Regions from separate parts of the Oceanobacillus sp. NCCP-135 genome, predicted to be linked through region 1. Evidence: a T-box and tRNA genes for the amino acid it is inferred to sense, from the RefSeq annotation. Region 1 holds a T-box; the other holds one or more tRNA genes.
What was found. A T-box is a leader RNA that pairs with one kind of tRNA and senses whether it is charged. The one in region 1 lies ahead of pheS (phenylalanine--tRNA ligase subunit alpha), so its partner is inferred to be a tRNA-Phe.
Positions count from the first base shown of each region.

Region 2: it encodes a tRNA-Phe, which carries the amino acid that the T-box ahead of pheS (phenylalanine--tRNA ligase subunit alpha) is inferred to sense. The anticodon was not compared.

Region 1 is NZ_BAAKSZ010000003.1:111,431-118,461, forward strand. Features, by position in the region: gene AC6HVZ_RS03370 (hypothetical protein) at 94-1,686, opposite strand; gene sspI (small acid-soluble spore protein SspI) at 2,028-2,252, opposite strand; gene AC6HVZ_RS03380 (TrmH family RNA methyltransferase) at 2,355-3,092, shown strand; T-box leader at 3,136-3,375, shown strand; gene pheS (phenylalanine--tRNA ligase subunit alpha) at 3,565-4,599, shown strand; gene pheT (phenylalanine--tRNA ligase subunit beta) at 4,629-7,031, shown strand, end outside.
Region 2 is NZ_BAAKSZ010000008.1:104,949-111,979, reverse strand. Features, by position in the region: gene AC6HVZ_RS08025 (peptidoglycan D,D-transpeptidase FtsI family protein) at 1-1,046, opposite strand, end outside; gene AC6HVZ_RS08020 (MFS transporter) at 1,122-2,393, opposite strand; gene AC6HVZ_RS08015 (superoxide dismutase) at 2,508-3,119, opposite strand; tRNA gene AC6HVZ_RS08010 (tRNA-Phe) at 3,343-3,418, opposite strand; tRNA gene AC6HVZ_RS08005 (tRNA-Ser) at 3,625-3,717, opposite strand; tRNA gene AC6HVZ_RS08000 (tRNA-Ile) at 3,739-3,815, opposite strand; tRNA gene AC6HVZ_RS07995 (tRNA-His) at 3,835-3,910, opposite strand; tRNA gene AC6HVZ_RS07990 (tRNA-Met) at 3,926-4,002, opposite strand; tRNA gene AC6HVZ_RS07985 (tRNA-Asn) at 4,007-4,081, opposite strand; gene AC6HVZ_RS07980 (Na/Pi cotransporter family protein) at 4,353-6,002, opposite strand; gene AC6HVZ_RS07975 (NfeD family protein) at 6,211-6,843, opposite strand; gene yqfZ (protein YqfZ) at 6,921-7,031, shown strand, end outside.

The sequences.
Region 1 (7,031 bases):
GAGCAAATTCAGGTCGCAGACGAAAAGTATTTTTGTCTGAATTTAGGCATCGCCCAACCTAAAGCGAATGCCTAGCTTTCTAGAAGAATCCTTTTAGAATCCCATATTTCCACCGCCTGCCAGGATACCGAACATCCATTGCTGCAGTTGTGGTGTTACTTCAAGCTCGAAGTAATCGGTTATTTCTTCAACGCTCATACTTCCTAAATCCTTAACATTGTCCTCATTAGGCTGATCAACACCTTCAATTGTTTGACCATCCACCAGAATGTTTAGGGTAAACATATCCTGGCTAACTTCCGGGCTTTCAATGGAAAGATTATGCTCTGAACTCATTTTGTCATTGTCATAGGTGGCATTTCCTGACCAAATTAAACTGCCTCCACCAATGGAAGGATCCTCCAGCGAAAATACTCGCTCAAAATCACGTTTGCCATCCTTTAACGATTCTATACCTTTATAGGAAAGGTTGACTTGATCTGCTGACAGATTAATAGAATCATCCGCTTGATTATCTTCCCATGATAGGTTTCCGGAAATATTTATTGTACCTTCATCCATAGCATCAGAGAAACTTAAATCATAATTAAAGAATTGATTGGTATCCTCTAATAACTGAGACCCTTTAACTGCAAAGCTTACTAATTCGTTAGCGGAAGGACCCATTTCCATTTGAAAATCGCGTTGTACAATTAAACCATCTTTGATCCAGGAGATCGCTGTTAAACCTTCAGGAATCTGAAAATCTTGTATTCCTTCTTCAGCATCAGCCATAGCTGTTTCGAAATCAGTGATTAATTGGTCGACTTCTCCTTCCATGGATGGACCGCTAAATTGCAATGCCATTTGATCGCGAATAAGCTCATTTACTTTTTCATCATTTCTTAGTTTCTCAAAAGTTTTTGTTAAAATATCCTTGACCTGCTCTTCAGAAAGTTGAAATGTTATTTTTTCAGTATCAAGTGATTCACCATTTACTTTAATCGTTTCATCGATAGCTTCAAATGCACTTTCCGGTAATTCATCATAAATCATTTTAACATATTCATCTTCTAAATATTCCTGGTCTTCCTCTGAAAGAAAACTATTTGTTCCTTCAAAAAAGTTTTCTAGATTCATAGATTCTTCACCGGTAAAGGTTTCTGAATCTACCTCTTTCAAAAGACCACCAAGATCTTCGTCTTTTAATTGCAGTAATTCCTCCATAAACGGCAGTCCCACCATGACTTTTTCTGCAGTTAAATAAAAGTTAATATCATCCATTTCCATTCCGCCGATATTTGCTTTTAATGATGCAGAAGCTTGTTTGTTTTCCATATCAGTTGCACCGGTTATTGTGATGGTGGAATTGTTAATAATCTGTGCTGGGTCGATTGTACCAAGTCCGCCACTACCCGTACTGTTTGGGTCATTGTATTCTGCTGAAAGTTCTACAGTTGACTCTGTAGGTGTAGTTTCTGTTTGCTCCACCCAATTTAATTCAGGTTCGTAACGTTGTTCCATTTTTTCAATTAAAAAGTCAAATGTATCTTTTTCAGCTAAAAAGAACTTTTCCTTCTCTGAAAGGTCCATTAAAACAAAAGCTGCAACACTACCTCCCACTACTAAGACAGCTGCTACAATAATTGCAATTATTCCTTTTGAAAGACCTTTCTTTTTCCCCCCATTGTTAAATGATTCATCCATCGATCATTTCTCCTCTCTTCTTAACACTCTATAATAATATGTATTATGAATGCAATTATCTCATAACTTATAACATCCTCATATTTTTATATCACTTAAAAAAAGGATAGTCAAATGGTACCAATGCCTATCCATTTAATGTAGGAATACAAAAGTAGCGGGATATTATTTTAATTAAAAAATCAAAATAGGGTGCTTTTCTTATGGATTATGAAAAAATAGAATTTTTATTTAATGTTTCCAGTATTTCATTTATAAAAACTAGTCATATGTAGTTATTTTCCATAAAGAAAGGATAGTTGTATCATTTCACAGCTATCCTCACTATTTTTTCAAAAGATTTATTGGGAATTAGTTGCTTGTTTAACACCTTGTTCCAGTGTATCCACCATTTCTTGTTTTTCCTGTTCTCCTGATTGGTTCCAAATTAATTCAAACAGTACGCCTAAACCTGGAAGCATTTTCTCTTCCCCTTTTTGTATGGCATCCACAATTGTCGCCTCTAATTGATCTTGGTCGTTTGTTGCAATATTAGATAAAACGGCTTTTCTCAAGTTTAAATCCATTCGCTTCACCTCATTTTTTAAAAATTAAACTAAGGATAGTTTGACCTATTCGTGTAGAAATATGTATGATTAGATGAGAAATAACAAATAAGGATGAAAGATATGATTACTTCAGAAAAAAATGAAAAAGTAAAAGCATGGCGTAAACTGCATAAACGAAAAAATCGTACAAATGAAGGAATTTTTTTAATTGAGGGTTTCCATTTATTGGAGGAAGCTTGGAAAAGCAATTGGTCTATACTTGAAATTATTGTCGGGCAGGGTGTTGATATACCTGACTGGTGCAGAGATTTCTCGATGGAAATTGTCAGTGACCATGTATTTAGGCAGATTTCACAAACACAATCACCCCAAGGAATAGCCGCAGTTACAGAAATGAGTAAAGCTAATTCTAAAACAGGAAGCCATTTGCTGTTGATTGATGCCATACAGGATCCCGGTAATCTGGGCACAATTATCAGAACTGCTGATGCGGCAGGGTTTGAAGGGATTATATTAGGTGATGATACAGTTGATCTATATAATGATAAAGTAATTCGTGCTACACAGGGATCTATTTTTCATATTCCGATTTCTCAAGCAAATCTGATGGAAGAAATAATTGAATTGAAGAAAAATGGGTATACTGTTTGGGCAACTGCATTGCATAACGCAAAGAAATACACGGATATAGTAGCCGAGGGAAAAGTAGCAATTATCGTCGGAAATGAAGGTGCCGGAGTTAAGCAAGAACTGATGGATTTAGCGGATACCCTTGTAAACATCCCTATCTATGGTAGAGCTGAATCACTTAACGTAAGTGTAGCAACAGGGATTTTAATGTATTATGTAAAAAATTAAAGTTGCATGATGCGATTAAATTATCTATACTATATGTAATATTAATAAAGCATTGAAAGAGTCAGATAACTATTTATTAGCGGTAAAGGGAAGAAATGTCTTGGACTGAAAGCATTTCTACCGTATTAAATGTTATTATTTCACTCTGGAGCTGACACTTGGACCTTGATGTAATCAAGTAAAGGTGTACCGGATTTAATTCCGTTATCATGTTTGAGTTGAGCACAAATACTTATGTTGTGTTAATTAGGGTGGTACCGCGAAATATAGCCTCGTCCCTTTATTGGGATAGGGGCTTTTTTTATTTATTCACAGGTAAAGGGCATTGGGCATCTTCCATCAAAACTCGAAAAACATGAAAAGGTTTGGGGATCAACCAACAGCAAATGTCTGGTTCGTTCAACTAACAAACAGTGGAGGTATAATGAATCCACGACTAATTGAAGTTTCACTTTATAAGGAGGCATAACAGATGAAGGAGCAGTTGGAGGCAATACAATCAGAAGCATTGGAAAAAATTGCAGGAGCCAATAGTATGAAAGAACTGCAGGATATTAAAGTTGCCTATTTAGGTAAAAAAGGCTCATTAACAGGTGTTTTAAGAGGGATGGGAAAGCTATCCAAGGAAGAAAGGCCTGTTATAGGTGAGATCGCTAATCAAGTAAGAGAAGCAATCACAGATGGGCTTGAACGAAAAAATGAAGTACTAGAACAGGAAGCGATGGAAAAACAATTAGCAGCTGAGGCAATCGATATTACATTGCCAGGCCGTCCTGTTAAGGTTGGTGGATCTCATTTACTAACGTCGATCATTGAGGAGATTGAAAATTTATTTATTGGGATGGGATTTGAAGTTCGCGAAGGTCCAGAAGTAGAAACAGATTACTTTAACTTTGAGGCTTTAAATTTACCAAAAGGTCATCCAGCAAGAGATATGCAGGATACATTTTACATTACCAATGAACTTCTAATGAGAACACATACTTCCCCGGTTCAGGCACGAACCATGAGGGAGTATAAGGGAGAAAAGCCGGTAAAAATGATTTGTCCTGGTAAAGTATACCGACGTGATACGGATGATGCGACTCACTCCCACCAATTCACACAAATTGAAGGACTTTTCGTGGATAAAAATGTTCGTATGAGTGATCTGAAAGGAATTCTTGATACATTTGCCAAAAAAATGTTTGGCCAGGAGCGTGAAATACGCTTACGTCCAAGCTATTTTCCATTCACCGAGCCTTCTGTTGAAATGGATATTTCCTGTAAAGTATGTAACGGCAGTGGTTGTTCGGTATGTAAGAGGACTGGCTGGATTGAAATTTTAGGTGCGGGCATGGTTCATCCAAATGTTCTGGAAATGGCCGGATACGATCCCGCTATTTACAATGGTTTTGCATTTGGGATGGGTCCAGATAGAATAGCCATGCTGAAATATGGTGTAAATGACATCAGACAATTTTACACAAATGATATACGGTTTTTAAAGCAATTCCATAATGCTTAAGGAATAGGAGTAAGGAGGGAACTTAAAAGATGTTAGTATCATTAAACTGGTTAAAAAATTATGTGGATATCGGAATGATCAGTCCCGAAGAACTCGCAGAAAAAATTACAAAATCTGGGATTGAAGTGGATGGCATTGAATATATCGCTGAAAAAAGTGAAAATGTTGTAGTCGGCTATGTGGAAGCCTGTGAAAAGCATCCAAATGCAGATAAATTAAATCTTTGTCAGGTAGATGTAGGTGAAGAGAAGCTGCAAATCATCTGTGGTGCACCAAATATTACCCAGGGTCAAAAAGTAGCTGTAGCAAAACCAGGTGCTGTATTACCTGGTAATTTTAAAATTAAAAAAGTTAAACTACGTGGTGTGGAATCAAATGGTATGATTTGTTCCTTACAGGAGTTAGGAATAGAGGAAAAATATGTACCAAAGGAAGCTGCAGATGGAATTTTTGTCTTCCCGGATAATGTAACAATCGGGGAAAATGTTGAGCTCTTGCTGAATTTAAACGATGCTGTACTGGAATTTGATTTAACTCCAAATCGAGCCGATGCTTTATCCATGCTTGGTGTTGCTTATGAGGTTGCAGCTATTTTAGATCAGCCAATCCAATTACCTGACGAGGGGGTAGAAATAAGCGATGAAGATGTAAATAATTATATTTCCGTAGAGGTAGAGGATAAGGATTTAAATCCTTATTATGGTGCATCTATTATTAAAGATCTTGAAATAAAACCATCTCCCTTATGGATGAGAAACTATTTAATGGCTGCTGGAATCCGTCCAATTAATAATGTAGTAGATATTACGAACTTCGTATTACTTGAATATGGTCAACCATTACATGCATTTGATTACGGGCGTCTGCAGTCTGATAAAATTGTTGTTCGCCGGGCCAAGCAAGGGGAGAAATTGATTACATTAGATGATCAGGAAAGAACGTTATCAGAAGATCATCTCGTCATCACAAATGGAAAAGAACCTGTTGCACTGGCAGGGGTTATGGGTGGAGCAGGTACAGAGGTAAATGAAAAGACGACGACTGTTCTGCTGGAAGCAGCATACTTTGCTCCATTATCTGTTCGGAAAACAGTAAAAGACACTGGTTTACGCAGTGAATCCAGTACACGATTTGAAAAGGGAATTGATCCAAATCGTGTGAAGAAGGCAGGACTTAGAGCATGTCAGCTTCTGCAGCAATATGCAGGTGGGAAAGTCCTTGCGAATGTGGTTGAATTTGATAAGTTAGATCGCTCAGAAAAAGTAGTTGAGATCAATACAACAGAGATTAATAAACGGCTTGGAACTGAAATTACAACAGACGAAATTGCTCACATCTTAAATAAGCTGCGATTTAATTTTGAGCAAAATAACGAAGATTTCACTGTATATGCCCCAACCCGACGTGGTGATATCACTATTTTTGAAGATATGCTTGAAGAAGTAGCACGGATTTATGGCTATGATAATCTCCCATTCACATTACCAGAGGGTGAAACACAAGCCGGAGCATTAACTGAAAGACAGCAATTAAAACGAGAAATTAAAAATTATTTGCAGAGCGCAGGATTAATGGAGACGATCACGTATTCACTTACCGATGAAGAAAATATCGGTAAGCTAATCAGTCCGGAGGTTCAAGAACAGAATCCGGAACCTGTAGAGCTGGCAATGCCAATGACGGAAGATCATAAATATTTACGATTAAGCTTATTGCCTGAGCTTTTGGAAACATTAGGCTATAACCAAGCAAGAAGCCAGCCCGATTTGGCCTATTATGAGCTCGGCAAGATATTTATGTCACATGAAAAAACGGTGACTAAGCAGCCTGATGAACGTTTACGTCTTGCAGGGGCGTTAACAGGAAAATGGTTGGAGCAGCCATGGCAGCAGGAGAAAAAAGAAGTAGATTTCTATCTGGTTAAAGGTATCATGGAAGGACTTTTTGATTTCTTAGAGCTCCCTGTTTCCTTTAAACAGGCTAAACTTCCAGATATGCATCCAGGTCGATGTGCTTCACTGGTACTCCATAATAAAGTTGTTGGATTTATTGGACAGCTGCATCCAAGGCTGGGGAAAAATATGGATCTGAAGGAAACATTTGTATTTGATGTAAACATAGAAGAGGTCTTTGCAGCCTACTCAAGTGTTCCGGCATATAGCCAAATCCCGAAATATCCATCTATTACACGTGACATTGCCTTTATTCTTGATGAGGAAATACTGGCAGGAGAAGTGAAAACAGCAATAGAAGAAGCTGGTGCACCACTTGTAAAGAATGTAGAAATTTTCGATGTATATCAAGGGGAAAATGTAGCTGAAGGCAAGAAGTCAATTGCCTACAGTCTGCTTTATCAGCACGCAGAAAAAACGTTAAAGGATGATGAAATAGAAGAATCCTTTAATGAAATAATTGAGATGGTGAATAAGAAG
Region 2 (7,031 bases), on a different contig from region 1:
ATCACTACGGCAAGTGCATCTTCCAGTTCAGGATTTGAATACTTGGTAAGAGCTGTTTGCAATTCCTCTCTTACAATTTTATCAACTTCCTTTTGGAATTCCATATCAAGTGTCAGAACTAAATCTTTCCCGCGTTGACCTTGTACGACCGTTTTTGCATCGATCACTTTCCCACTTTTATCAGTAGTATATTGAATTTGCTCTTTTCTTCCTCGTAATACTTCTTCATATTGGTCTTCTAAACCGCTTTTCCCAACCCGATCATTCCGACTATATCCCCTTGTTAAGTAATATTCTAGCTTTTCGGCAGGAATCCCCTCTTCTTGTGTCGATATGGAACCGAGCAGGTTTTTGAAAGTATCTCCATATGGATGTTCCCTATCCCAATCTGTAGTTGCATTAATACCAGGCAATTCATCAAGATGTTCAGCAACCCTTGCATACTCTTGTGATGTTACATCTTTATTTTTTACAATCTGTGGTGTTAGTGAGTATGCTTTGTCCAATTCCTTTTTAATTGCTATTATTTCTAATTCCTCTTTTGAAAAATTTTCAATTTCCTCATCCGTTATTAGCTTTAATGTTTCATCATACTCTTTCGCATTATCCAGTTTTTCTTTTGCTTCATCGGATAATCTATCAACTGCTTCCTCTTTATTTTCCAGATACCAGTACTCTCTTCTGTTTCGATCAGTTATACCGTCTAAGTACTCTTCGCTATCCATGGAAATATACTTAGCTAAATCTTTAGCTACATCCAATCTATCTTTTGCCTGAGTTCCTTTTGCTGGTGTATACGTAATCGAATATAATGGTTTATTATCGACAATGACATTATGATTTCGATCATATATTTTTCCTCTTGGAACAGGGATCTTAGTTGTATCCTGAATTGTCCGGTCAATTTCTTTTTGAAAGTCTTCCCCATTTAAAATCTGTACAACCCCCAACTGAAGAATTAGAACAGAAAATAATAAAAATACAACAAAAAATAAAATATTTAAGCGGAAGGGAAGCTGTGCTTTTTTTTGTTTCTTTTTTTTCATCTTTTCTCCCCCATTGAATACATTTTCTTTATATCATTACTATTATAGCATGTATTTAATAAGATTCTAAGGGGTTTACCTATTTTTTTCATCTGGTATCTGTTCTTTGATCAAAACTTCTTTTTTCGGCTGGGTTCCAAGATGAACATTTCTTATACAAAAGTAAATGAATAGATGACCAGAACCAAATACAACTAATAAAACAGGAATTATTTTTTCTGGATTAACGACAGAAACTGCTAATAGAAAAACAAGTATGGAAATTACTCGTCCTATATTAACAAACAACTCCCGCACCACAATATATTCCACACGCATATCCTTTGCCTTCCACGCTTTTCCAATGACATCATAAGTCATAGAAACATAAGGTACACTTATAATTGGATATGCAATCCCAATAACAACTGCATAGATCATCAGCAGCATGTAACTTATATTGAATAAAATGATAAAGATGGAGAAAAAGAGAATTAATCCCCCAAGCAATATAGCCTTTTTTCTTAATGGCGGTTTAATAAATTTTGTAGCTATAAAATAAAAGACGATTGAAAGTCCAGATAAAAATACATTAAACATGCCTAAAGCAAATTCGCTTTTAGTTACGAGAAAGACCCATATAGATATTACAAATAAAAATATTCCTTCTCTCAGACCTTGAAAAACATGTGCATATAATATTCTGCCCCAGTTTTTATTATGCTGTCTTTCCTCAAGTATTCTTTTAAAATAAAAATCCCCTTCTGCCTGCCGTCGTTTTAAAAAGAAACTGAATACAACAGCGCTGATAAACAAGATAAAAGATATCGTAAAAATGGTTGTATAGCCTATATTTGCTTCCATTTTAGCTATTAAGATACCAGCCAATAATGGACCAATCATTCCGCCAAACGACTGCAATACACCTAAAAACCCATTAAAGAAATCTCTTGTTTCCGGTTCAGTAATCTCAAATGTCAATACATTAAATGCAAGCCAGTAAAATCCGTATCCAATACCTAGTAGACTGCCCAACATGAAATTATAAGTAGATGATTTATCTCCAATAATTAACACACTTAAAAAAAATAGAGATAAAAAAATTACCCCTAGTCTTAACACAATTACCCGGTCTATTTTTTTTGCAAGTTTACCTGCTATGATAAAGGTAATTGGCTGAAATAAGCATACTGCCAAATTGTACATCGCAATTGTAATATAGTCACCGGACTGCTTCCATAAATAAATATTTACAAATGTATTAGATAAAAAAATCCCTAATGAATAGAGACCTCCGATTACTAATAAAAATAATAAATCCCGACTAACATCTATCTGTTCATGAAAATACCGCAAACTTTTTCTCATATACAAATACTCCTTTTGTGTCATTTATAGTGTGAACATTTGAGTATCAGATATACAAAAATGCGGCATGAAAAAACACACACTGAATTTTATCAGTGTGTGTTATGATCGATTTTATTTTGCTGCATTATAGTTTTTTGTAACTTCATCCCAGTTTACTACGTTCCAGAATGCTGAAGCGTAATCAGGACGTTTATTTTGATATTTCAGGTAATAAGCATGCTCCCAAACGTCAAGACCAAGAATGGGTGATTTACCTTCCATTAATGGGCTGTCCTGGTTTGGTGTGCTTGTTACCTCAAGCTCGCCATTGTTGGATACAAGCCATGCCCAACCGGATCCAAAACGAGCTGCTGCTGCATTTTGAAATTCTTCTTTAAATTTTTCAAAGCTACCAAATTTCGCATTAATTTTATCAGCTAATTCCCCGGATGGTTCTCCACCACCATTTGGTGACATTACTTTCCAAAAAAGACTGTGGTTAGCATGTCCACCACCATTGTTACGTACTGCTGTACGAGCGCTTTCTGGAACTGCATCTAAATTACTGATTAAATCTTCAATCGATTTTACTTGAAGATCTGCATGTCCTTCCAAAGCACCATTCAATTTAGTAACATACGTGTTATGATGCTTCGTATGGTGAATGTTCATCGTTTCTTTATCGATTGTTGGTTCTAGCGCATCGTATGCATATGGTAATTCTGGTAATTCAAATTTTGCCATAACTAAAATTCCTCCTCTAATAATATTATTATTAAAAGGGACCTGAATATTCACCCTTTAAATATAAGGTTAGCAGAGCTTTACCCCGCTTGCAAATCATATGCACTTATACAAAAGCTAAATAATACGATATACGTATTATTCCATTCTTACTTTTTAAAGAAAGCTACTTTCTAAGCAGAATATAAAAAAAACAAGCTAACCGCTTGTTATTAGTAAATAGTGGTGGCTCGGGACGGAATCGAACCGCCGACACAGGGATTTTCAGTCCCTTGCTCTACCGACTGAGCTACCGAGCCTTAAATTAGTATTAAATTCTGTTCTCGCATCTTAAATAACTTCGATGTTAATTCAAAGATGTTTTGTGCTCGTCGTGTTGCAAGTTTATTCAGTGGTGATACAATCCTCGCAAGCCTGCACATGAATGTTAATCGAGAAAATTTGTGGCTCTTCCAGCTGACTGAGTTTGCCAAACCCAATTTTGATTCTGACTTCTGTATATGTATGGAGGAGGTAGAGGGATTCGAACCCCCGCGCGGTTTGACCCGCCTGTCGGTTTTCAAGACCGATCCCTTCAGCCGGACTTGGGTATACCTCCGAGAAGTTTAATGATTATTTATGGTGGACCCTGCAGGATTCGAACCTGCGACCGATCGGTTATGAGCCGATAGCTCTAACCAACTGAGCTAAGGGTCCTTCATTTTATTTAGCTTTATGGGGCGACCGGTGGGGATCGAACCCACGTATGCCGGAGCCACAATCCGGTGCGTTAACCACTTCGCCACGACCGCCGTAATATTATTTTTTGGTAGCGGCGGAGGGGATCGAACCCCCGACCTCACGGGTATGAACCGTACGCTCTCGCCAGCTGAGCTACACCGCCATATTGGCTCCACAGGTAGGATTCGAACCTACGACCGATCGGTTAACAGCCGATAGCTCTACCACTGAGCTACTGTGGAATAATCTACAAATATCTATTATTTAAATTAGAATGATCTATCATGTTTTATTTTCATTTAAAATAACAGCGACGAAATATAATTTACCATGTTCGACAAGATCTGTCAATATCTTTTTTTCGTTTCAAAACATGTGATATGTAAGGTCTTAAAGCGACAATATATATAATAGCATTTTAAAAATTAGATTTCAATACTTTTATTAAAAATTTGTATAAACATGTAAAATAATAAACAAAGAGAAGGGAGAAGACCCCTTCTCTTTGTTTATTTATTCACCTAAAACTTCTTCAGCAATATTTACAGCATGATCTCCTATCCGTTCAAGGTTACTAATAATATCAACAAATACTATACCTGCAGAACCACTGCAAAGACCTTCGTTCATGCGGATAATATGTTTTTTGCGATAAGTACGTTCCATTTTATCGATTTGATCTTCTTTTTGTACGACGGCAAGCGCTTCTTCCCTATCCGTATTCTCCAGAGCTTTTATAGCTTGCTTAACCGTTAAAATAGTTAATTCAAACATATCATTAAGATCTTGCTGTGCTTGTTCAGTCAAATGAACTTTATTAGAAATTTTATAATCATTAAGTTCAATAATATTTTCAAAATGATCTCCAATACGTTCGATGTCGCGTACAGTATCCATTAATTCTGTATGCTTGGCACTCTCTAATTCCGATAGTGAACCTGCAGATACATTGATAAGGTATTCCGTTATTTCACGATCAAGGTTATTTAAGGCACCTTCAATTTGCATTGCCATTTCAGAATGCTTTTGATTATGTGTGGTTAAATAAAGATTTGTCTCTTCAAGCCCCTGTGTTGCATAATCACCCATTCTAATAACTTCCGCTTTTGCCTGGTCCAAAGCCAAGGTAGAGGATTGCTGAATGAATATTGGATCTAAATGCTGTGGTTTATATTCTACGATAACATCCTTACCAGGAATTAGTTTTGTAACCAACCATGCTAGGGCACCAATGAATGGAAATTGTATAATCGTATTCACAACGTTGAAGCTACCGTGCGCAAAAGCAATAGTCATTTCCGGATTTAAATTTAACTGACTTTGTAGGTATAGAACATAATGTGTAAATGGTATCAGTAATAGTATAATAAAAGTCGTACCTACAATGTTAAATACAACATGAGTAAGAGCTGCTCTTTTAGCTGCTACGCTTGCACCTAGAGATGCTAAAATAGCTGTTATCGTTGTGCCAATATTATCACCAAATAGTACTGGAAGTGCAGCTTTTAATTCTACTGTTCCTTCTGCAAATAATGTCTGCAAGATACCAATTGTAGCACTCGAGCTCTGTACAATTACCGTAAATACTGTACCTATCACCACTCCAAGTAATGGGTTTGAACTCATCTCAATTGTTAAGTCCTGAAAAGCTTCCAAGCTGCGTAGTGGTTTCAATCCTCCACCCATTAATTCCAATCCAAAAAATAATGCACCAAATCCAAATACAGTTTGTCCAATATTATTAACTTTTGGATTTTTAAAGAAAAATAACAAGAAACATCCGAGAGCAACGATAGGTAGTGCATATGCTCCAATATCTATACCTATTATAAATGCTGTAACAGTTGTACCAATATTTGCACCCATAATAACTCCGATAGCTTGTCTGAGTGTCATAAACCCCGCATTAACAAGACCAATTGTCAATACAGTTGTACCAGTACTTGTTTGTAATAAAATCGTAACGATTATCCCAGCCAAAACACCTAAAAAGGGATTACTGGTAAATTTATCAAGAATGTCACGTAAACGGTCACCAGCTGATTTCTGAAGTCCTTCTCCCATATATTTTATTCCTAACAGGAAAATACCCAGACCGCCGATAAACTCAAAAAGAAGTGTCTGTATATCGATATCCAATGCTACTACCATCCCTTCATTCATGTTGAAACGTGTCACATACCTTTACCATTATTAAATGATTATTAATCATTTGTAAAGGATTTTAGAGATAATTTACATAAAATTTACATAGCTAACTATACTCTCTATTATTAACTACCCTATATGTCCAAAACTCATTCTTATAAATAAAAAAAGATAATCCTCTTGAACTTCTTTTTAAGTTCGGCAGAGAATTATCTTTTCAATTTTATTTTGTTATTTTTTCAACAAGAATTTTGGTTCCGTCCACTTCAGTAATTCGAACAGTACTATTTTTAGCAATCCATTGTCCATTGGAGACAGCGCTATAATCTTTATTATTGATTCTAATGGTACCAACAGGCCTTAAATCGTTTAAAGTTACTGCTTCCTGATTAATTAACTTTTCATATTCCTGATTCATTGAATTATAGCCCGCTTCTTTTGTTAGTTGGTCTTTTAATGTTATTTTTGACCACATATCTCTTCTTTTAAATACCTTTAAGAAAAAGAAAGAAGCTGCTCCTCCAAGTAAAACACCAATCACAGCATACATTCCTGCAGTTAAATTCGGGGCTGCCAGTGCAACTGCTGTTAACATTGCTGCTGTTCCCAGTGTAGCAAGGGTGCCATCATTTATTATTTTTCCATCAATGATAATAAGTAATAATCCCACAAAATAGATAATAAGCATAAGAATAAAAGAGCCTGTTCCAACATAAACACCAAAGTATACTGTTATAAATCCAATCCCTAATAATCCAAAGACCCCGCGCGCATTAACCAGGACTTCTCCAATTAAAAATAATGTAGCAAATCCGGTGACCACAAACCCTATCCAGTCGTTATTAAATATATCCATCTCATTTTCTCCTTCCCACTTACTTAATGTACGTATTACTAGTATAAATTGTTTCATTTAAAAAAGGAGTGAATAATATGAATTTCGTAAAAAGAATATTTCTTTATACTTTGATCCTTCTATTTATTCTAAGTATATATCAAGATTTGACATCCGAAAATCATAATGATATAAATAATAATAATAAT